One region of the Isoptericola sp. NPDC055063 genome, then DNA from elsewhere that is predicted to be linked to it. Evidence: riboswitches for the same ligand, from Rfam matches in the RefSeq annotation. Region 1 holds a riboswitch; each other region holds the start of a gene.
The links. Region 1 has a riboswitch for thiamine pyrophosphate ahead of thiO (glycine oxidase ThiO). Riboswitches for the same ligand answer to the same signal wherever they lie in the genome.

Region 1 (5,665 bases):
GACGCCGCGTACGCCGCGTTCTGCGGCCTGCCCGCGCCGTCGGGCGGGTCGGCCGACGCCCGCGCCACGGTCGCGGGGCTGGGCCCCGCCAGCGTGAGCGCGCAGGACGCCGCCGCGCTGCTCGCGGGCGACGCGCCCGTCGCGCTCGTGGACGTGCGCGAGGACTGGGAGGTCCAGGCGCTGCCGGTCGCGGGCGCGACCGTGGCGCCGAGCGGCACGTTCCTGGGCGGAGGGGACGACGCCGCGGCGGCGGTCGCAGCGCTGCCCGCCGACCGCCCCGTGCTGCTGGTCTGCGCGGCCGGCGCGCGCTCGGCCCGCGTGGCCGACGTCGCCCGCGCCGCCGGCGTCGACGCCCGCTCCGTCGAGGGCGGCGCCCCGGCGCTCCTCCTCGCCGTCTGACGCCGAGGTAGTCCGAAACCCCGCGAGTCCCGTTCCCGCCGAGGTAGTGGTCTGGTCCACTACCTCGGCAAGAACGGAACTACCTCGGCAGATCTGGGACTACCTCAGCGGGCGGGTGCCCCCGTCAGAGGGCGAGGTCGAGGCGCCCGTCGGGGGAGGAGCTGGCCAGGGCGCCCTCGCGGCGCGGGATGCGCCCCGCGCCGGCGGCCAGCCGGCCGGCCTGCACGGCGAGGCGCATGGCGTGCGCCATGCGGACCGGGTCGGCGGCCCGCGTGACGGCCGTGGCGAGGAGGACACCGGCGCAGCCGAGCTCCATCGCCAGCGCGGCGTCGGACGCCGTGCCGACCCCGGCGTCGAGGATGACCGGCACCCGCGCGGCGGCCGCGATCGCCTCGATGTTGCGCGGGTTGAGCACGCCCAGGCCGGTGCCGATGGGCGCGCCGAGCGGCATGACGGCGGCGCACCCGACGTCCTCCAGCCGCCGCGCCAGGATCGGGTCGTCGTTGGTGTACGGCAGCACGACGAACCCGTCGCGCACCAGCGCGTCGGCCGCCTCGACGAGGCCGATCGGGTCGGGCAGCAGGGTGACGTCGTCGGCGATCACCTCGAGCTTGACCCAGTCGGTGCCGCACGCCTCACGGGCGAGCTGCGCGGTGAGCACGGCCTCCCGGGCGGAGAAGCAGCCGGCCGTGTTGGGCAGGGCGCGGATGCCGAGCCGCTCCAGGAGTCCCCAGATGCCGCCGTCCTCGGCGCCCGCCCCGCCGGGCCGCACGGCGACGCGGCGCATCGCCACGGTGGTGAGGCCGGTGCCCGACGCGACCAGCGCGTCCTCGAGCGTCATGAGGTTCGACGCGCCGCCCGTGCCCATGACGAGGCGCGAGCCGATCGTGGTGCCGGCGATCTCGAACGGGTCGGCGAGCGGGTCGGCCGACGGGTCGGTGAGGGTCGTGGTGCTGGTCATGGTTCCTCCGTGCTTCGTGGTCAGCCGCCCTGGACGGCGGTGACGATCTCGACCCGGTCGCCGGGCGCGATGCGGGTGCCCGCCCACAGGCCGCGGGGGACGACGGCGTCGTTGACGGCGACGGCGATGCCCTGCGCCGTACCGTCGGCGACGAACGCCGGGACGAGGGCTGCGACGAGCGCCTCGACGCCGTCGCCGTGCGGCCCGTCGAGGGGGTAGGGCTCGCCGTTCACGACGGCGGTGGCGGTGCTCGTGCTCGGGCTCATGGGTGTGCTCCTTCAGGGTCGGGGCGGGCGGCAGGCGCGAAGCGCCGCGGATCGGCCGCGGCGAGCGAGTCGTCGGGCGGCGCCCCGCCGGTCAGCTCTGCCACGACCGCGTCGGCCGTGAGCGGCGCGAGCAGCACGCCGTTGCGCCCGTGCCCGACGGCGGCCAGCAGCCCGGGCGCGGCGGTGCTCCCGACGAGCGGCAGGTTGTCGGGGGTGGCGGGGCGGGCGCGCGGCGTGACGTCGACGAGCGCCGCCTCGTCGATGCCGGGCACGAGGGCGCGCGCGTCGCGCAGGAGGGCGAACACGCCCCCGGCCTCGGCCCGACGGTCGTCCGGGCGCTCGTCGCTGGTGGCCCCCACGACGATCTCCCGGTGCCCCGGCCCGCCGCCGGGTCCCGACCGGGTGCCCGGCGCCCGCGGCACGAGATACACCGGCCGCCCCTGCACGGTGCCGCGCACCACGTGCTCCAGCGCGAGCTCGGGGCCGGCGTCCAGCCGCAGGGTGATCCCCTTGACGGGCCGCACCGGCACCCTGGCCTCCGGCACCCCGTCGAGCAGCCCCACCGGCGGTACGACGCCGGTCGCGAGCACGACGGCGCCCGCGGCGTGGCGCGCGCCGGCGTCGTCGTGCGCCGCGACCACCCGGCCCGCGCCGTCGCGCTCCAGCCGCACCGCCGCACGCCGCACGACCGCGCCGCCCAGCACGTCGACGAGCGCCGCGTGCACCCCGCGCGGGTCGACGGCGAGGTCGCCCTCGACGACGGCGGCCCCGGCCAGCCGCGGCCCGAGGTACGGCTCCCGGCGCCGCGCGTCGGCCACCGGGACCTCCGCGGACGCGAGCCCCCACTCCCGGTGCAGCGCCAGCACGCGGCGCAGCAGGGCGGCGTCGTCGGCGTCGTACGCGACGGCGAGCGAGCCGGCGCGCAGCAGGGGGACGTCGCGGCCGGTCGCGGCGGCGAGGTCGGCGGCGTACGACGGCCAGCGGGCGGCGGACGCGAGGTTGAGGCGGGCGAGGTCCCGCTCGCCGAAGTCGGCCTCGCTGACCGCCGCGAGCATCCCCGCGGCCGCGCGGGTGGCGCCGTCGCCGGGGGACGGGTCGAGGACCGTGACGGACAGCCCGGCCGTGGCGGCGCGCCACGCGACGGCGAGGCCGACGATGCCACCTCCGACCACGACGAGGTCGACGACGTCGCGGGCGGACTCAGGTGCGGACGTGGGTGTGGACGTAAGCATGTGCGCTCCCTTCGCTGGCATGACCCAGATCAGGTTCGACGGTCGGCTCCTGCGCCCTCTCAGCCCCGAGCGGGGCTCCCGTGCGCGGCCACTGTAACCCGGGCCGTGGTTACCCTGACTGGCGTGACCACGACCCGTGCCCGCCTCGCCGACGCCCGCCTGTACCTGTGCACCGACGCCCGCGAGGACCGCGGCGACCTGGAGGACTTCCTGCACGCGGCGCTCGCGGGCGGGGTCGACGTCGTGCAGCTGCGCGACAAGTCCCTCGACGTGGCGCGCGAGCTGGAGATCCAGGCGGTCGTGGCCCGCGTCGCCGCGGAGCACGGCGCGCTCTGGGCGGTGAACGACCGGGCCGACGTCGCGCAGCTCACCGGCGCTCCCGTCGTGCACATGGGGCAGCGGGACCTGCCCGTGCCGGCCGTGCGCGAGCTGCTCGGCGCGGAGCCGGTCCTGGGCCGTTCCACGCACTCCGCCGACCAGGCCGCGGAGGCCGAGGCCGACCCGGACGTCGACTACTTCTGCGTGGGCCCGCTGTGGGCCACGCCCACCAAGCCCGGTCGTGCGGCCGTCGGCCTCGACCTGCTGCGCGAGGTCGCGGCGACCCGCCCGGCGACGCCGTGGTTCGCCATCGGCGGGGTCGACGCCGAGCGGCTGGACGCCGTGCTCGACGCCGGCGCGTCGCGCGTCGTCGTCGTGCGCGCGATCACCCAGGCGCCCGACCCCGAGCGGGCCGCCCGCGAGCTGCGCGAGCGGCTGGGCTGACACGGGCGCCCGAGGTCTGTGACCTGGGGAGTTCTCCCCATGGATGCCTCGGGCGGGCCCCGCCGACGCGTGCCACAGTGGGCACCTGCCCCCCACCACGGCCGGGACCGGCCGTGCGCCCCGACCCTGGAGGACGCATGTCCGCACGGACCGCACGCGCCCGCACCACCGCGACCCTCGCCCTCGCCGGCACGCTCCTGCTCGCCGGCTGCACCGGCAGCTCCGGCGACGACGGGGCCGGTACGAAGGGCGAGGCCGCCCCCGCGGAGCAGGCCGCCGCCGACCCGGGCACCGCCACCGTCGCCGACCAGGTGATGGCGGAGCAGAAGATCGCCACGCCGCACGGGGGCGGTGACGCCCACGGCGGAGAGCTCACGGTGACGCTCCGCTCCGTGGAGGTCGGCGCCGAGAACATGACCGTGCGATGGGCGCTGCGCTGGGACGACGACGAGTCGCCCGCCGACGCCGGCGCCAGCTACTACGACATGGGCGTCGTGCCCGCGACGACCGTGACGGACCGCGCGGCGCTCAAGGCCTACAAGCCCTACTGCACCGAGGGGGCCTGGCAGCTGGACAGCGACGACGCGTCGCAGGTGTCGCTGGCCCAGCTCAGGTGCAGGGAGTCGATGCTGGTCTCGCCGCTCGAGAACATCACGTTCAAGTTCCCCAACCACGGCACGATCGAGGCGTCCGCCGTGCTGCCTGCTCCCGACGGCGAGCCCGCGACCGTGGACGTGCTGCCCGCGGAGGGGCTGCCGCTGTTCACGGACGCGACGGTCACCTACGGCGACGGGGCCGCGCAGTGACACCCCGCCGTCCGCGGACGCTCGCCGCCGCGGCGCTCGCGGCGCTGCTCGTGACGGCTTTCGCGCCATCGGCCGACGCCGAGGAGGCGAGCCCATCGTCGTCGGCGTCGTCGTCCGGCACGCCGTCGGCGGACCCGGAGCTGATGACGACGGCGCACGAGGCGCTCGCGGAGCAGGACGCGGCGATCGAGGCTGCCGAGGTCACCGACGCGATGCGCGCGGACTCGACGCTCGACCTGCGAGCGCCGGACTCGACGTTCGACCTCCGGCCCGACGACTCCACGACCGTGCTGGAGAAGACGCAGGAGAAGGCGGACGACACGGTCGTCACGCTGACCTCCGACCTGCTGTTCGACTTCGGCAAGGCGACGCTGACGCCGGAGGCGGAGGCCGCCGTCGCGGCGCTGGCCGACGACGTCCCGCAGGACGCGGCGGTGCACGTGGACGGCTACACGGACTCCGTGGGCTCGGACGCGTTCAACCGGCGCCTGTCGACGAAGCGCGCGCACGCCGTCGCCGACGTGCTCGCGGCGGAGCGTCCGGACCTCACGCTGAAGGTGCAGGGCCACGGCGAGGCGGACCCGGTCGCGGACAACGAGGTGAGCGGTGACGACAACCCCGCCGGCCGCGCGCTGAACCGCCGGGTCGAGGTGACCTACCCCACCGCGTGACCGGCGCGAGGGGCCGGGAGGGGGTGCGTCCGACGGCTACGATGGCTCGGTGACGTCTCCCGCCACCGACTCCCCCCGCCCGGTCCTGGTCGTCGACTTCGGCGCCCAGTACGCCCAGCTCATCGCGCGCCGCGTGCGCGAGGCCAGCGTGTACTCCGAGATCGTGCCGCACACGTTCACCACGGAGCAGATGCTCGCCAAGAACCCGGCGGCGATCATCCTCTCGGGCGGACCCTCGTCGGTGTACGCCGCCGGCGCGCCGTTCGTGGACCCGGCGCTGTTCGAGGCCGGCGTGCCGGTGCTCGGCATCTGCTACGGCTTCCAGGCGATGGCGCAGGCTCTCGGCGGCACCGTCGCCCAGACGGGGCAGCGCGAGTACGGCGGCACCGAGGTCGAGGTCTGCGAGGCCGGCGTGCTGCTGGCCGGCACGCCCGACCACCAGACCACGTGGATGAGCCACGGCGACTCCGTGCACGCGGCGCCCGAGGGCTTCACCGTCCTCGCGACCTCCTCCGGCTCGCCCGTCGCGGCGATCGAGGACACCGGTCGCCGCCTGTACGGCGTGCAG
Region 2 (5,665 bases), on a different contig from region 1:
CACGACGCTCGCGTCGGGCGTCTCTCACTGGAAGTTCGGGAACGTGGACTGGAAGGTCGTCACCAAGATCGGCATCCCCGGTGCCGTGGGCGCCTTCGCCGGCGCGACGTTCCTCTCGTGGCTCTCCACCGAGATCGCCAAGCCGCTGATGTCCATCCTGCTGCTCGGCCTCGGCCTCTACGTGCTGCTGCGGTTCACGCTGCGCGGCCTCCGCACCGACCGCCTGGGGCAGCCGCTCCGCAAGCGCTTCCTCACGCCGCTCGGCCTCGTGGCGGGCTTCATGGACGCCACGGGCGGCGGCGGCTGGGGCCCGGTCGGCACCCCGGCCATCCTGGCGAGCGGCCGGATGGAGCCGCGCAAGGTGATCGGCTCGATCGACACGAGCGAGTTCTTCGTGGCCGTGGCCGCGAGCCTCGGCTTCCTGTTCGGCCTCGGGACCGCGGGCATCAACCCGTCCTGGGCGCTGGCGCTGCTGATCGGCGGCCTCATCGCCGCGCCGATCGCGGCGTGGCTCGTGCGCCTCGTCCCCCCGCGGGTCCTCGGCTCCGCCGTCGGCGGCATCATCGTGCTCACCAACGTGCGCACCCTGCTGAGCCTCGACGAGTTCCCCGTCGCCCCGGGCGTGCGCTCGCTCGTCCTGGGGATCATCGCGGTGGGCTGGGCTGTCGCCGTCGCCTACGCGTTCCGCCAGCACCGCAAGGCCCTCGTGGAGGAGAAGACCGAGGGCGACGTTCCCGCCGCGGCGGCTCCCGCGCCGACGCCCGCCGCCTGACACCGCTCGACCCGGCGGGCCGACGCTCCGCGGCGGCCGGTCCACGACGTCGACCGTGCACGACGTCGACCCGCACGACGTCGACCCGCACGACGTCGACCCGCACGACGTCGACCCGCACGACGTCGGCCCCGCACCGCCGCCCCCACCTCCGGGGCCGCGACGGCGGGGCCGTCGTCACGGGGGAAGGGGACGCCCCCGCGATTCCACCCGCGGAGCCGAGACGCGAGGGGTGGCGCCGTCGCGCCGTCCCGGTACCGTGTGAAGCCAGGAGATCTGCCTGCCAGACCCCGCTGCACGGCACTGGGAGGTGAGCCATGTCGATGCCCAGCACGTCGAACGACCATCAGCGACGCGAGCTCGTCGCGCTCGCGGAGCTGCTCGGCGCGGGGAGCCAGCTGCTCGTGGGCCAGTACCGCGTCGAGGTCGCCACGGGGTCGTGGTGGTGGTCGGACGAGGTCTACCGGATCTTCGGGCGCGAGCCCGGTGCCATCGAGCCCGGCCCGGAGGTGCTGCGCGCCCACCTGCACCCCGACGACCGCGAGCGGCTCTCCCGCACCGCGACGGTGGCGCTCGCGACCGGGCGCCCCTTCGCCGGCGGGCACCGCGTCGTCGACGACCACGGGCGCACGCATTCGGTGGTGGTGACCGGGCAGGCCCGGCACGGCGCCGACGGCACGTCGTCGCAGCTGGTCGGCTACGTCATCGACACCAGCCCGGTGGTACGCGACGCGCTGGAGCGCGAGGCCCACCGCGCCGTCTCGCGCGCGTTCGTCGCCGCCGCGGCGGCGGAGCAGGCCAAGGGCGCGATCATGGCGGTGTGCGGCGTGGACGAGTCGGTCGCCACGGAGGTGCTGTCGGACGTCGGCGCGCAGGTGGGCGTCTCCGCCCAGTCCGCGGGGGAGCAGGTCATGAAGGAGCTCGCACGGCCGGTCGGCGAGCGCGACACCGCGCTCACCGCCGCCGAGGTCGTCCGGGCGGCGCCGCCCGCGAAGGACGCCGCCGACCGGCTGAGCCGCGCGCTCGCCGGCGTAGGGCCGGTGGACCGGCCGCACGGGCACGACGCGCAGCTCGCCCGACGCCGCCCTCGCGCGAGCCGCTGACGCCGCGCGAGCCGCTGACGCCGTCGCGGCCCCGGGCGCGCCGGGCACTCGAGGGCTCGGACCCGCCCTGACCCGGACAGTGGGCCGGGACACAGATGGGCCCGGACGCGCGTCGGCCCGGGCCCGCGCGATGCGAGCCCGGGCCGACGGCGCTCAGTAGCCGATGATGCTCAACGGCGGGTGATGCTCAGTGGCTGGGGATGAAGCGGGCGGCCGCGCGCACGGCGCCCCGACGCGCGAGGCGCTTCGCGAGGACGGCGACGCCCCCGGAGACGGCCGCGAAGGTCACGGCCTGGACGATGGAGATCTCGTCGTCGTCCACGTTGGTGGGGGCGACGTTGCCGGTCGCCTTCTCCCACACCACCCCGATCAGCTTCTGTGCGACCCATCCGGCGGCGATCGTCAGCACCACCGTGCCGACCTTCACGCCCAGCGGCTGCTCGGTGTCCGTCACGTGCTCTCCCTCGGTCGGTCCCCGGCATGGCCGGTGCGTCGTCGCGTGCGTGCCCACGAGCGTCGTGGCACGTCAGGCATGTCACACCAGGGCGCCGCGGACGGGACCACGGTAGCGCGGCGCCGGTGTGTAGGCTCGTGGTGATACGACAGGGGAGCGCCCGCCGGCGCTGAGAGTGCGGAACGCCGCAGACCCTCGAACCTGACCCGGTTAGCACCGGTGGAGGAAGTCGGGAATCTCGTTCCCTGCGGGACGGCCGCACCACGACGGTGCCGGGTGCTCGCAGGACCCCCTTCTCGCACCCTGAGGAGGACAGCATGACCCGCAGGACCACGCAGCACCCGACCAGGCGCCGCCGGGCGACGGCCGCGGCGGGCGTCGCCGTCGTCGCCGTCGTCGCCGCCGTCGCCCTGCTGCCGCTGCTGGCGGCGTGCGGAGACGGGAGCGCGCCGGACGACGCGGCGAGCGCGTCGGACGCCGTCACGCTCGTCACGCACGACTCGTTCGCCGTCTCCGACGACGTGCTGGCCGCGTTCGAGAAGGAGTCCGGCCTCACCGTGAAGCAGGTGGCCCCCGGCGACGCGGGCACGCTGGTGAACCAGCTCGTGCTCACCAAGGACGCGCCGCTGGGCGACGTCGTCTTCGGCGTGGACAACACGTACGCGTCGCGGGCCGTGGACGCGGGGGTCTTCGAGCCGTACCAGCCCGCCGACCTGGACCCGCGGGTGGCGGCGTACGCGCCGGACGACCTCGACGGCACGCTGACGCCCGTCGACGTGGGCGACGTGTGCATGAACCTCGACGACGGCTGGTTCGAGAAGCACGACGTCACGCCGCCGGCCACGCTGGAGGATCTCGCGAAGCCGGCGTACAAGGACCTGACCGTCGTGACCAACCCCGCGACGTCGTCGCCGGGCCTCGCGTTCCTGCTCGCGACGATCGGGGCGTTCGGCGACGACGGCTGGCAGGGCTACTGGTCCGACCTGCGCGCCAACGGCGTCAAGGTGGCCGAGTCGTGGGAGGACGCGTACTACGTGGACTTCTCCGGCGCGGGCGAGGGCGGCGAGCGGCCGATCGCGCTCTCGTACGCGACGTCCCCGGCGTTCACGGTGAGCGACGACGGGAAGACCTCCACCACGAGCGCGATGCTCGACACCTGCTTCCGGCAGGTCGAGTACGCGGGCGTGCTCACGGGCGCCGCGAACCCCGAGGGCGCGCAGAAGCTCGTCGACTTCCTCACCTCGGAGGCCTTCCAGGCGGACGTGCCCGGGCAGATGTACATGTACCCGGCCGACCCGGACGTGGAGCTGCCCGCGGACTGGCAGAAGTTCGCCCCGCTGGCCGACAAGCCCTTCGAGGTGGCTCCCGCCGACGTGGCCGCGCACCGTGACGAGTGGATCGAGCAGTGGACGGCGACGGTCGTCGGTTGACGCGCCCCGTGCTCCGAGCCGCCCGCCCCACCGCCAGCCCGGCCCCCGGGGCGGCGCGGTCGCGTGCGGATCGATGGCGCGCGGATCGATGGCGCGCGGACCGCTGGGGCGCCTGGTTGGGGTGGGGTGCCGCCGTCGTGCTCCCGCTGGGCTTCCTCGCGATCTTCTTCGCCTGGCCGGTGACTTCGCTCGTCGTGCAGGGTTTCTTCACCGACACCCCCGCGGGCCGGGAGCTCGACCTGTCCGGGTTCGCGGAGGTGCTGTCCCAGCCGCGCACGTGGCGGATCGTCGGGCAGACGCTGGCGCAGGCCGTCACCGGCACGGTGCTGTCCGTGCTGCTCGGCCTGCCCGGCGCGTACGTGCTGTACCGGTGCCGGTTCCCCGGCCGCACGCTGGTGCGGGGGCTGGTGACGGTGCCGTTCGTGCTGCCCAGCGTGGTCGTGGGCGTCGCGTTCCGTGCGCTGTTCGCGCCCGGCGGCCTGCTCGGCTGGGCGCACCTGGAGGAGAGCTTCGCCGGCATCGTGCTGGCGCTGGTGTTCTTCAACTACGCCGTCGTGGTGCGCACCGTCGGCGGCATGTGGGAGCGCCTGGACCCGCGCGCCGAGCAGGCGGCCCGGGCGCTGGGCGCCACGCCCTGGCGCGCCTTCCGCACCGTGACGCTGCCCGCCCTCGGGCCGGCGATCGCGTCGGCAGCCGCGGTCGTTTTCCTGTTCTGCGCGACGGCGTTCGGCGTCGTCCTCGTCCTGGGCGGCCTGCGCTACGGCACCATCGAGACGGAGATCTGGACCCGCACCACCCAGTTCCTGGACCTGCGCTCCGCGGCCGTGCTGTCGGTGCTGCAGCTCGTCGTGGTGGGGGCCGCCCTGGCGGTCAGCTCCCGCGCCCGGGCCCGCCGGGAGCGCGCGCTGCACCTCACCAGCGACCGCGTCTCCACGCACCGGATGCGCCTGCGCGCGGGCGCCGACGGCTCGGACGTCGTGCCCGCGCTCGTGACGCTCGTCGTGGTGGCGGGCCTGCTCGTGCTGCCGATGGCCGGCCTGGTCACCCGCTCCCTGCACGCCCCCGACGGGTCCTGGAGCCTCGCCAACTACGCGGCGCTCGGCACCACCGGCGGGCGCAACGCCCTCACGGTCACGGTGTGGGAGGCGCTCGGGAACTCGCTGCGCACCGCCGCCTGGGCCGCCGCGATCGCCGTCGTCGTGGGAGGGCTCGTGGCCCTCGTCGTGTCCCGGCGGCCACGCCGGGCGGGCCTGCGGCGGGCCGTCGGGGTGCTCGACGCCGCGTTCATGCTGCCGCTCGGCGTGTCCGCCGTGACCGTCGGGTTCGGCTTCCTCATCACGCTGGACCGGCCGCTGGGCCTCGACGTCGACCTGCGCACCTCCGGCGCGCTCGTGCCGATCGCGCAGGCCGTCGTGGCGATCCCGCTCGTGGTGCGCACGATCCTGCCGGTGCTGCGCGCCGTCGACCCGCGCCTGCGCGAGGCCGCGGCCGCGCTGGGCGCCGCCCCCGGTCGGGTGCTGCGCACCGTCGACGGGCCGCTGGGCGCGCGGTCGCTCGGGCTCGCGATCGGGTTCGCGTTCGCCGTCTCGCTGGGGGAGTTCGGCGCGACGTCGTTCCTCGCCCGCCCCGACACGGCCACGCTGCCGGTGGTGATCTTCCGGCTGATCGGGCGGCCCGGGGCCGAGAACTACGGGATGGCGCTCGCGGCGTCCGTGGTGCTGGCCGTGCTCACCGCGACCGTCATGATGGTGGCCGAGCGCCTGCGGGGCGACCGGCCGGGAGGGGAGTTCTGATGGGGCACGACCGCCAGGAGGGGCTCGCCGTCACGGACGCCGTCGTCCGGTACGGGGCCACGCGCCGCCGGCCGGGATCGGTGGCCGTCGACGGCGTCACCATCGACGTCGCG
Region 3 (5,665 bases), on a different contig from region 1:
GCGGGGACGGCCGCGGGTCATCGCTGCTCCGTCCGGGCGCGGGTGCGGGCCAGGGCGGCGACGCCGGTCACGGCGCCCACGAGACCCAGCCCCAGGCCCGCCGCAGCGAGCGCGAGGGGCAGGGTGTCGCCGGACCCGTCATCGGCCTGCGCCGAGGCGTCGGACCCGGTCTCGGCCGAGGCCCCTGCCGCACTGCCGTGCGCGTCGTCACCGGTCGCCGGCACGACCTGCAGCACGGGGGCCGGGTGCTCGGGCTCGGCGTCGCCGGTGGCCTCCTGGTCCCACTCGACGACCTCGCCGTCGGAGTAGGTCTGCGTCGTCGGCAGCGTGATCGCGTCGACGCCGTCGGGCACGGCGCCCGCCGAGACGGAGAAGCGAAGGAACTCGCCGGGCGCGATGCCGGCGTCGGGGTCGTCGGCGGTCCACTCGACGCTCGCGGGCGCCTCCGTGAGGGTGGTGCCCTGGACGTCGACCGGCTCGGGCAGCTCGGCCCGCGTCACCTTCGCGCTCCACCCGGGGACGGGCTCCACGGACACGCTGGTGAACGGGGTGTCGCTCGGCAGCGTCACCTTCACGGCCGTGGTCGACGCCTCGGGCGACTCGTTGGGGACCTTGAAGGTGAGGGTGGCGTACGCGCCGGACTCGGCGGAGTCCGGTGTCACCGTCACGTGCGCGGACGCGGCTCCGGCGCCCAGCAGGAGGGCGGGGACGGCGAGGGCGGCCGCTCCGGCGAGCCGACGGGTGCGGCGCGTGCGGGCAGGGGTGGTCGTAGGCATGGCTGTCTGCTCCGGTGGTTCGAGGGTTCGTGGGACGGCGAGGGCCCGCCCCGTCCGACCTCGGACCAGGGCAGGGCTCAGGCGGCGCGCGCGAGGGCGCCGCGCCGCACCGGGGGCCCGCGCGGCGCCGGACGGCGGCGCGCGTGCCACGGCAGCGGACGCCAGACCGGTCCCGCGACGACGGGCCCGCGGCGGGCCACGGGCAGCGAGGCCGGCCCCCGCACCAGCAGCGCCACGTGCGCCAGGTGCGAGGCGACGTTCGCGGCGGCCCGGTCGCCCGCGGCGAGCAGCAGCGCGGTCAGGAGGACGGCGACGGCGTGCGCGGCGAGCATCCACGTCGTGGTGCCGCCGTCGGCGGCGTGCTCCAGGTGCACGGCGGTCCCGGTCGCGGGGACCAGCGAGCCGGGCCCGAGGTCGTGCCCGGCGTGGCCCGCGAGGGCCGGGACGGCTCCGCCCGCGCCCACCGTGCTCCCGGTGCCCCAGGGGTCGTCGTCGGCGCGGGCGGCGCCGAGCACCGACAGGGCGGAGTGCTGCACGAGCTGCAGCGCGACCATGGCGGGCAGCAGGCGGCGCAGCGTCAGGCGACGGCGGGCGGTCCAGACGGCGACGGGCGCCGAGAGCGCCAGCACGACCAGCCACGCGAGGGGTGCACCGGGCAGCGCGCCGCCGCCCAGGAGGTGGGCGGCGGCCGCGATGCTGAGCGTCGTGCCGGCGACGAGGAGCTCGCGCACACGACGGACGACCACGGGCACCCCGGCACCCTATCCCGCCGGGCGACACGCCTGGGAGGACCCGCCGCCGACCGCTGCGGCCGGTGGGCTACGGTGGCGCCGAACGACACGGGGTGCCTCCCGCCGTCGGCCCCGGCCGGCGACGAGACGCTGAGATCACACCCGTCGAACCTGATTCAGCTAGCACTGACGAAGGGATGTCGACATGAGCGTGCGCGCGCATCACGACAGCTCCGCCCTCCGGGGCACCACCGCTCCCGCGACCACCGCACCAACCCCCGCGCCCAGCAGGCCCCGGGTCCTGGCGATCGCCGGCTCCGACCCGTCGGGCGGCGCCGGGATCCAAGCGGACCTCAAGGCGATCGCCGCGGCCGGCGGGTACGGCATGGCCGCGCTCACTGCCCTCACGGCCCAGAACACGCGCGGCGTGCGGGGGGTGCACGTGCCGCCCGCGGAGTTCCTCACGGCCCAGCTCGACGCGCTCGCGGACGACATCGCCATCGACGCCGTCAAGATCGGGATGCTCGCGTCGGCGCCCGTCGCGCGGGCCGTCGGCGCGTGGCTCGACGGCCTGCCGGACGGCGGGCCGGTTCCGGACGGCGCGAACGGGGCCCGCCCGGCCGTCGTGCTCGACCCGGTCATGTTGGCCACCAGCGGCGACCGCCTGCTGGACCCGACGGCGGAGCGCGCCGTGCGGGACCTGCTCGCGCGGGTCGACGTCGTCACGCCCAACCTGCCCGAGCTCGCGGTCCTGGCCGGCGAGCCCCCCGCGCCCGACTGGCCCGCCGCGCTCGACCAGGCGCGCCGGCTCGCCGCCCGGCACGACGTGCTGGTCGTGGCCAAGGGCGGGCACCTGACGGGCGACGATGCCGAGGAGGGCGACCCCGGCGCGCCCGACGCCCTCGTCGGCCCGGACGGCACGCTGCTGGAGCTCGCCGGCGAGCGGGTCCGCACCACGGCGACGCACGGCACCGGCTGCTCCCTGTCGAGCGGGCTGGCCGCCCGGTACGCCCGCACGGGGGACTGGGCCGAGGCGCTGCGCGGCACGAAGGCGTGGCTGGCGGCGGCGATCCGGGCGGGGGAGGCGCTGCGCGTCGGCGGGGGGCACGGGCCGGTCGACCATCTCGCGGGGAGCACCCCGGCGGGCGCCGTCGATCCGGAGCCCCCGGCCGGGCGGGACGAGGCCGCCGCCGGGGCCGGCCGCGACGCCGTCGACGGGTGGTGGGCCGCCGCCGCCGGGGTGCGGGCCGCGATCGACGAGCTGTCGTTCGTGCGGGCCCTTGGCGACGGGACGCTCGGTACGGACCGGTTCCGCGACTACCTCGAGCAGGACGCGATCTACCTGCGCGAGTACTCGCGCGCGCTGGCCCGGGCCAGCCAGCTCGCGCCCACGCGCGCCGAGCAGGCCTTCTGGGCCGGCGGCGCGCACGGCGCCCTGGTCACCGAGCTCGACCTGCACACGACGTGGCTCGGCGGGGAGCCGACCGACGTGCCGACCAGCCCGACGACGGCCGCGTACCTCGACCACCTGCGCGCCGCCGGGGACGACTACGCGACCCTCGTGGCCGCGGTCCTGCCGTGCTACTGGATCTACCAGGACGTGGGCGAGCGGCTCGCGGCCCGCAACCACCCCGGACACCCGTACGCCGCCTGGCTCGGCACGTACGCCGACGACGAGTTCGCCGCGGCGACCCGCCAGGCCGTCGCCGTCCTGCGCCGCGTCGCCGGCGCCGCGGGGCCGGCCACCCGGGTGCGGATGGGCGCGGCCTTCCAGGGGGCGTGCGAGCACGAGCTCGCGTTCTTCGACCAGGCCGCCCGGCCCCGCGCGGTCGCGCTCGAGGGGGCCGTGGCGGGGTGAGCCCGGGCGCGGTGGCCTGAGCCCGGCCCTGCCGGAGCACCCGGGTCAGGCCGGCGCCATGCCTTCACCGCGCCTTCGCCCCAGGTCGGGCAAACGCTTGCCAAAAGGCGGTGACCGGGGCAAGCGTGTCGGTGGCGGGTGTCAGAATGGTGGTGATGCCCGACACAACGCGCGCTCCGCGCAGCAGCAGCCGAGGCGCCGCAGGCGCCGATCCCTCCCACAGTCCGAGGAGGAGCTCCGCCTCCTCCGCCCCGCGCTCGTCCGTCGCGCCCGGCACGCCGCCGGGCGGGCCGTCGGGGCCGCCCGGCGCACCCGGCCATCGCGCCCCGGCGGACCCCGTCGCCCCGGCGGACCCCGTCGCCCCGGCGGACCCCGTCGCCCCCGCGGGCTCCGAGCTCTCGACCCTCGCGTCGATCCGCCGGCTGTACCCCTACGTCAGGCCCGCGTTGCCGCGCATGGTCGGCGGCCTCTTCTCGGCTCTCGGCGCGAGCCTCGCCGCGCTGGCGATCCCGCGCGTGCTCCAGACCCTCGTCGAGGGCCCCCTCGCGGAGGGTGCCGCCGCCCACGACCTCGGCGCCCTGGTCGTGCCCGTCCTCCTCGTCCTCGTCCTGGGGGTCGCGGAGGCCGGGTTCGTCCTGCTGCGCCGCAACCTCGTCATGTACCCCGGCACGCGGGTCGAGGCCGAGCTGCGGATGGCGCTGTTCCGCCACCTGCAGGACCTGCCCGTCGCGTTCCACGACCGGTGGCCCGGCGGCCAGCTGCTGAGCCGGATCATGGGCGACCTCGGCCTGCTGCGGCGCTGGCTGGTCTTCGGCCTCCTGCAGCTCGTCGTCAGCATCGTGACGATCGTGGTCGGCGTGGGCATCCTGCTGGCCACCGCCGGCTGGCTCGGCCTCGTCTACCTCGCGGGCGCGATCCCGGTCACGGTCATCGCGTTCCGCTTCTCGCGGCGCTACCGCGTCATCGCGCGCCTGTCGCAGGACCAGTCGGGCGACCTCGCCACCACCGTCGAGGAGTCGGTGCACGGCATCCGCGTCCTCAAGGCGTTCGGCCGCGGTCGCGACGCGCTCGACTCGTTCACCGACCAGGCGGAGGAGCTCCGGCGCACGGAGATCCGCAAGGCGGGCAACCAGGCCACGGTCACCACGTCGCTGCAGCTCATCCCCGAGGTCACGCTGGCCGTCTGCCTGGTGCTCGGCACCGTGCTCGCCGCCCAGGGGCAGATCACCGTCGGCAGCCTCGTGGCGTTCTTCCTCACGACCGCCGTGATCAACGGCCCCGTGGTCGACCTCGGGATGACCCTGTCGATGACGCTCAACGCCCGCACCGCCGTCGACCGCTTCTTCGAGGTGATGGAGACCCCGAACCCCCTGGCCGACCCCGCGGACCCTGTGGAGACCGGCCCCGCGCGCGGCCACGTGGAGCTCCGCGACGTCACCTTCCGCTACGAGGACGCCGCACGCCCGGTCCTCGCCCACGTCGACCTCGAGCTGCCCGTCGGCACCACGACGGCGCTCGTCGGACTCACCGGGTCGGGCAAGTCCACCCTGGCGATGGTGGTGCCCCGCATCTTCGACGTCACGGGCGGCGAGGTGCTGCTCGACGGCGTGGACGTGCGCCGCATGCGGCGACACGACGTGCGGCGCGCGGTCGCGGTCGCCTTCGAGGACCCGACCCTGTTCTCCGCGTCCGTGCGCGACAACGTGCTCCTCGGCGTCCCGGAGGCCGGGCCCGACGCCGTCCCCGAGGCCGAGCGGGAGCGCCGGCTGCACGAGGCGCTCGAGGTGGCACAGGCCGGCTTCGTCGCGAACCTGCCGCAAGGCGTCGAGACGCGGATCGGCGAGGAGGGCCTGTCCCTGTCCGGCGGCCAGCGCCAGCGCCTCGCCCTCGCGCGCGCCATCGCGGCGCGGCCCGCGGTGCTCGTCCTCGACGACCCGCTGTCCGCGCTCGACGTCGCGACCGAGGAGGCCGTCACCACCCGGCTCCGGACCGTGCTGGACGGGACGACGAGCCTCGTCATCGCGCACCGGCCGTCCACCGTGGCGCTCGCGGACCGCGTCGCCGTGCTGCGGGACGGCCGGATCACGGCCGTCGGCACGCACCGCGACCTGCTCGCCAGCGACGCCCACTACCGGCACGTCATCTCCAGCCTGGAGCAGGACTGGGAGGAGAGCGCCGAGCACTCAGGCCGGGACGAGCCCGACCGCGCTCGGGCTGAGCAAGACGACGCCGACCCGGACCCGACCGAACAGGCCGGGTCCGAGCAGGCACAGTCCGAGCAGGCCCGGACCGGGCACGAC
Region 4 (5,665 bases), on a different contig from region 1:
GCTGCACTACATCGTGCTGGTCGTCGTCGCGTTCGTGCTCGGTCTGCTGGTGTGGAAGCTGCTCCTCGCCGGCTCGGACGACAAGAGCTTCAGCACCGACTCCGCCGCGCCCGCGGTGGTCCACTCCCTTACGACCTCCCCGCCTGGAGCCGCCGCATGACCGCCACCCCCCGCGCCGTCGAGCTGGCGGTCGTCGCCGCCCGGGCCGCCTCGGACCGCAAGGCGCAGGAGATCATCGCGCTCGACGTGAGCGAGCAGCTCGTCCTCACGGACGTGTTCCTCATCGCGTCGGGCACCAACGAGCGCCAGGTCTCGGCGATCGTGGACGCCGTCGAGGAGGCGATGATCACGGCCGGCGCCAAGCCGATCCGGCGCGAGGGCAAGGCCCAGGCGCGCTGGGTGCTGCTCGACTTTGGGGACGTCGTCGTGCACGTGCAGCACGCCGAGGACCGGGTCTACTACGCGCTGGAGCGCCTCTGGAAGGACTGCCCGGCCATCGACCTGCCCGAGGACGCGCGCGGCGGCGACGGCGCAGCCGCGGCGGCCGAGTACGGCGACGCCGCGGGTGACGGGGCCATCCGTCTCGCGGGCGACGAGCGGTGACGGCCGGGACCGTCGTCCTGCTGCGCCACGCCCGCACGGCGTACAACGCGTCCCTGCGGCTGCAGGGGCAGATCGACATCCCGCTCGACGACGTCGGCCGCTGGCAGGCGGGGGAGGGCGGCTCCGCCCTCGCGTCGTCCCACCGCGCGACGCGCATCGTCTCCTCCGACCTGGGTCGCGCCCTCGAGACCGCGACCGCGTACGCGGACGCGCTCGGCGGCGCCCCCGTGCAGACCGACGTGCGGTTGCGCGAGCGTGGCTTCGGCGAGTGGGAGGGCATGACGGGCGAGGAGCTCTCCGCGCGCTGGCCCGAGGAGTACGCCGCCTGGCGCCGCGGCGCCGAGCCGGCGGGAGCGGGAGCGGAGTCCAAGGCGGAGGTCGCCGCGCGGATGGCCGAGGCCGTCGCCGAGCACGCGGAGCAGCTGGACGACGACGCGACCCTGGTCCTCGTCTCCCACGGCGCCGCGATCTCGTTGGGGGTGACGGCGCTGCTCGGCCTCGACCCGACCTCGTGGCGCGGGCTGGCCGGGATGCACAACGTGCACTGGTCGCACCTGCATCGGGCGGGGGCCGGCGCTGTCCCGGCGTGGCGGCTCGTGGCGCACAACGTGGGGGCCGGGTACCCGCTGGACCACTGGCAGGCCGGTCCGGACTGGAATTTGGAACCTGGCCCGAAGTCTGCCTAAGATATCGACGTTCCGAGGGGCGCAAGCCCGGAGGAACACACCGAATCAGACGAAACATGGGTCGCTCGCGGCCATGGATCGCCGGTTCTCGGGGCTGTGGCGCAGCTGGTAGCGCACCTGCATGGCATGCAGGGGGTCAGGGGTTCGAGTCCCCTCAGCTCCACCCCGACGAAAAGGCCCGGAACCACATGGTTCCGGGCCTTCTCGCGTACCCGGGTCCCACGGGGCGGGACGGCCTTGCGTCGACGACGCCGTCGCCTAGGGTCGGTCCTGCGGCCGCATCGAGGGCCGCCGCAGGTGACGTCACACCTGACGCACAACTGAAGACACCCATGACAGGGGAGCGCCGTCGAAGGGGCGCTGAGAGTGCGGGCACGAGCCGCAGACCCTTGGAACCTGCTCCGGTTAGCACCGGCGAAGGGAGTTACCTGGAATGTCCGCGCCCATCATGCGTCCGACCGTCCTCGGGACGGCTCGCGCGAGCCTGCGGTACCGCACCGTCGACCTGGTCACGATGGCGATGCTCGGCGTCGCCGTCGGCGTCGTCTTCTGGGGCTGGACGCAGCTCTACCACCTGCTCTCCGCGGGGCTCGTCGTCGCGTTCCCGCCGGCCACCGGCCTGCTCGGCGGCGGCTGGCTGCTCGGCGGCGTGCTCGGCGGGCTGATCGTCCGCAAGCCTGGCGCCGCGCTGCTCACCGAGGTCGTGGCCGCGAGCGTCGAGGCCCTGCTCGGCGCCGGCTGGGGCTTCTCGGCGATCGTCTCGGGCGTCGTGCAGGGGCTCGGCGTCGAGCTCGTCCTGGCGCTGTTCCTGTACCGCCGGTTCGGCACCGCGGTGGCGGCGCTGTCGGGTGCCGCCGCGGGCGCGTGCGGCGCCGTCTACGAGTGGTTCGCCTACTACCCCGACTGGCAGTGGGGGTTCCGCCTCGCCTACCTCGGCTTCTTCGCGCTGTCCGGCGCGCTCCTCGCGGGGCTCGGCGGCGCGGCGCTGGTGCGCGCCCTCGCCCGCACCGGGGTGCTGGACGCGTTCGCGCCCGGCCGGGACCTGGCCGACGGCGCCGCCGGGGCGGCCCGTGTCGCCCGTGGCTGACGGCGGCGCGCGCGCCCGGCTGGCGGGGCTCACCTGGCGCCCGACGGGGCGGGCGACGCCGGTGCTCGACGGGCTCGATCTCGCCGTCGGCGCCGGGGAACGCATCGGGCTCGTCGGTCCCAGCGGGGCCGGCAAGTCGACCGTGCTGCACGCCCTGGCGGGCGTGCTCGGCGACCCGCTGCCGGGCGACCTGTCCGGCACGGCCCACGTGGACGGCGTCGTCGGCCTCGTGCTCCAGGACCCCGGGGCCGCCGTCGTCGCCGAGCGGATCGGCCGCGACGTCGCGTTCGGGCCCGAGAACGCCGGCCTGCCGCGGGAGGAGATCTGGCGCCGCGCCCGTGGGGCGCTGGACCACGTGGGGCTGCGGTACCCGCTCGACCGGCCGACCTCCGCGCTGTCCGGCGGGGAGCTGCAGCGGCTCGCGCTCGCAGGCGCGCTGGCGTGCGGCCCGGACCTGCTGCTCCTCGACGAGCCGACCGCCATGCTCGACCCGGACGCCGCGGCCGAGGTGCGGTCCGCGGTGCTCGACGCGCTCGCCGGGACGGAGACTTCGCTGGTGGTCGTCGACCACCACGTGGGGCCGTGGCTGGAGCACCTCGACCGGGTGGTGGTGCTCGGCCCGGGCGGCGTCGTCACGCACGACGTCGCGCCGGGCGCCCTGCGCGCACCTGGGGTCGAGCCCGGGGGCGAGCCCGGGGTCGATCAGGGCGCCCCGCTCCGGGCCGCGCTCACCGCCGCCGGCATCTGGCTCCCGGACGCCCCGGCGCCCGACCCGCTGCCCGTGCCCGCGGCGCTGGTCGCGCCGGACGACGCCGGTCCGGAGGTGACCGTCGACGCACTCGGCGTCGACCTCACGACCCGGGGCCTGCGGGGCCGCACCACCACGCGCGCGCTGGACGGCGTCGACGCCCGCCTGCCCGCGGGCCGGTTCACCGCGGTCACCGGCCCGTCCGGGGCGGGGAAGTCCACGCTCGTGGCAGCCCTCGCCGGGCACCTGCGGCCCGCGCGGGGGCGCGTGGCCGGGTCGCCCGGGCGCGGCACCCGGTCGCGCGAGCTCGCCCGCCGCTGCGGGTGGGTGCCGCAGCATCCCGAGCACGGGCTGCTCGCGCTGCGCGTTCGCGACGAGGTGGCGCTCACCGGCAGGCGGCTCGATGTGCCCGTGGACGTCGACGCCGTGCTCGCGCTGCTGCGCCTGGACCATCTCGCCGACGCGCACCCGTTCCGCCTCTCCGGCGGCGAGCAGCGGCGGCTGGCGCTCGCGGCGGCTCTCGCGCACCGGCCACCCCTGGCGCTGCTCGACGAGCCCACCGTGGGCCAGGACCGGCACACGTGGGCCGCCGTGGCCGGGTGGGTCGTCGCGGCCGCCGGGCACGGCGCCACCGTGGCGGCGAGCACCCACGACCGCCACCTCGTCGGGCTCGCCGACCATCGCGTCGCGCTGCCGCCGGGCGGGCCGGACGAGGACGGGCACGGCATGGGCCGCCCGCACCGGGTGGCCGCGGCATGACGGGCGGTGGCGGCACGACCGGCGCGCTCGGCGTGCTGGGGCGGGCGAACCCGCTCGTGCTCGTGACGCTCGGGCTGCTGGGCCTGGTCGCGTCGTTCGGGGTGCGGGACCTCGCGTCGGCGGCCGCCGCGCTGGGCGCCGTCGTCGCCTGCGGGGCGGTCGGCCTGCCGCGGCGCTCCGGGCCGGCGGCGCGCTACCTCGCGGTGGTCGTGGCGGTCGCGTCGGTCACGTGGTCGACGTGGCTGCTGGGCGGCCGCGACCTCGAGGTCGCGGCCGTCGCGGGGATGCGGATCGCGGTCCTCGCGCTGCCGGGCGTCGCGCTCGCGCCCCTGATCGACCCGAGCGGGCTGGCCGACCAGCTGGGCCAGCGCCTGCGGCTGCCCGCGCGGTTCGTCGTCGGGGTCGCGGCCGCGCTCCAGCGGTTCGAGCGCCTCGGCACCGTGTGGGAGCAGGCGTCGCGGGCCCGCCGGTCCCGCGGCGTCGGGCCGGGGCACGGGCCCCTCGACCGCGGGCGGCACGCCGCCTCCGTGACGTTCGCCGTCCTCGCGGCCACACTGCGCGACGCGACGACCATGGCGGTGGCGATGGACGCCCGTGGCTTCGCGGGCGCGGGCTCGCGGACCTGGGCGGAGCCGGCGCCGTGGGCCCGGCACGACACCGCGGTGCTGGCCGTCGGCGTCCTGGTCGCGGCGCTGCCGTTCGCCGTCCTCGCGGCGGGGTAGACGCCCCACCCCTGACAGGTGAGGGATCGCCCGCGGCGCGCACACTGGGCTCAGGAGGTGCGCGCATGGCCGGACCGGAGGCACGCCCGCAGCACGACTTCGACGCCCTGTACGCGGGGGACGTCCCGCCGCCGTGGGAGATCGGCCGCCCGCAGCCCGCGCTGCTCTCCCTGGTGCGGCGGTCGGTGCTCGCGGACCCGGTGCTCGACGCCGGGTGCGGCACCGGCGTGCTGGCGCTCGCCGTCGCGCGGTCCGGGCACCGGGTCGTGGGGGTCGACGGCGCGGCCCACGCGATCTCGCGCGCCCGGGAGCGGGCCGCGGAGGCGATCCTCGAGCCGCCGGGCGAGGTGCGCTTCGAGGTGGCCGACGCCCGCCACCTCGACCGCCTCGACGTGCGCCCGCGCACGGTCCTGGACTCCGGGCTGCTGCACTCCCTCGACGCCGACGGCCGCGCCGCCTACGTGGCCGGGCTGGCCGTGATCTGCCCGCCCGACGCGCTCGTCGCCGTGCTCGCGATGTCGGTGCGGGCCGGGCTCGGCTGGGGCACCACCGCGGGCGACCTGCGCGCCGCGTTCCCGGCGGCGGACTGGACGTCCACCGAGGTCACGGACGCGGAGATCGTCGCGCGGCCGACCGACGACGAGCAGCACCTGCCGGCGCTGCTCCTCACGACGCGGCGCGCGTGAGCCCCTGCGCCCCGACCGCGGCGAGCAGCGCGCGGGCCCTGGCCGGCCCCACCGTGCGGCCGGGCCGCGCGGCGATCGCCTCCAGCCCGGGGAACGTCGCCGCGTCGGCCGGGACCAGGCCCCGGCGGGCCGCCTCCGCGAGGTAGGGCAGCGCCGCACCGGCGACGTCGAGCACGCGGGGGAGCCAGCGGGGCAGCGGGCCGTCGGTGGCGCCCGCCGCGGCGACCGCCTCGGTGAGCACCGGCCACAGGGCGGGCAGCGTGGCGGGGCGGCGCTCCACCACGCGGACCATGCGCGCGGGGCTCGCCGCGGGCTGCGTCACCAGGGCGCGCGCGGCGAGGCGGACGCCCGCCCAGCCGATGCCGCCGCTCTCG

Region 2: linked by a shared signal. The riboswitch ahead of ACWF41_RS16700 (thiamine ABC transporter substrate-binding protein) and the one ahead of thiO (glycine oxidase ThiO) in region 1 are both predicted to bind thiamine pyrophosphate.
Region 3: linked by a shared signal. The riboswitch ahead of ACWF41_RS17320 (bifunctional hydroxymethylpyrimidine kinase/phosphomethylpyrimidine kinase) and the one ahead of thiO (glycine oxidase ThiO) in region 1 are both predicted to bind thiamine pyrophosphate.
Region 4: linked by a shared signal. The riboswitch ahead of ACWF41_RS18235 (ECF transporter S component) and the one ahead of thiO (glycine oxidase ThiO) in region 1 are both predicted to bind thiamine pyrophosphate.

What each region holds. Positions count from the first base shown of each region.
Region 1 is NZ_JBSGUW010000007.1:18,490-24,154, reverse strand. It holds gene ACWF41_RS09935 (ThiF family adenylyltransferase) at 1-399, shown strand, start outside; gene ACWF41_RS09930 (thiazole synthase) at 524-1,360, opposite strand; gene thiS (sulfur carrier protein ThiS) at 1,381-1,626, opposite strand; gene thiO (glycine oxidase ThiO) at 1,623-2,858, opposite strand; TPP riboswitch at 2,848-2,950, opposite strand; gene thiE (thiamine phosphate synthase) at 2,973-3,620, shown strand; gene ACWF41_RS09910 (hypothetical protein) at 3,758-4,426, shown strand; gene ACWF41_RS09905 (OmpA family protein) at 4,423-5,097, shown strand; gene guaA (glutamine-hydrolyzing GMP synthase) at 5,147-5,665, shown strand, end outside.
Region 2 is NZ_JBSGUW010000013.1:162,066-167,730, reverse strand. It holds gene ACWF41_RS16715 (sulfite exporter TauE/SafE family protein) at 1-772, shown strand, start outside; gene ACWF41_RS16710 (PAS domain-containing protein) at 1,090-1,875, shown strand; gene ACWF41_RS16705 (DUF4235 domain-containing protein) at 2,063-2,329, opposite strand; TPP riboswitch at 2,470-2,574, shown strand; gene ACWF41_RS16700 (thiamine ABC transporter substrate-binding protein) at 2,647-3,759, shown strand; gene ACWF41_RS16695 (ABC transporter permease) at 3,897-5,552, shown strand; gene ACWF41_RS16690 (ABC transporter ATP-binding protein) at 5,552-5,665, shown strand, end outside.
Region 3 is NZ_JBSGUW010000014.1:118,174-123,838, reverse strand. It holds gene ACWF41_RS17335 (copper resistance CopC family protein) at 1-21, opposite strand, end outside; gene ACWF41_RS17330 (YcnI family copper-binding membrane protein) at 18-776, opposite strand; gene ACWF41_RS17325 (hypothetical protein) at 854-1,528, opposite strand; TPP riboswitch at 1,607-1,722, shown strand; gene ACWF41_RS17320 (bifunctional hydroxymethylpyrimidine kinase/phosphomethylpyrimidine kinase) at 1,713-3,365, shown strand; gene ACWF41_RS17315 (ABC transporter ATP-binding protein) at 3,821-5,665, shown strand, end outside.
Region 4 is NZ_JBSGUW010000015.1:157,688-163,352, reverse strand. It holds partial or broken gene ACWF41_RS18255 (hypothetical protein) at 1-160, shown strand, start outside; gene rsfS (ribosome silencing factor) at 157-603, shown strand; gene ACWF41_RS18245 (histidine phosphatase family protein) at 600-1,289, shown strand; tRNA gene ACWF41_RS18240 (tRNA-Ala) at 1,380-1,452, shown strand; TPP riboswitch at 1,617-1,729, shown strand; gene ACWF41_RS18235 (ECF transporter S component) at 1,723-2,376, shown strand; gene ACWF41_RS18230 (ABC transporter ATP-binding protein) at 2,369-3,883, shown strand; gene ACWF41_RS18225 (energy-coupling factor transporter transmembrane component T family protein) at 3,880-4,605, shown strand; gene ACWF41_RS18220 (class I SAM-dependent methyltransferase) at 4,671-5,291, shown strand; gene ACWF41_RS18215 (hypothetical protein) at 5,272-5,665, opposite strand, start outside.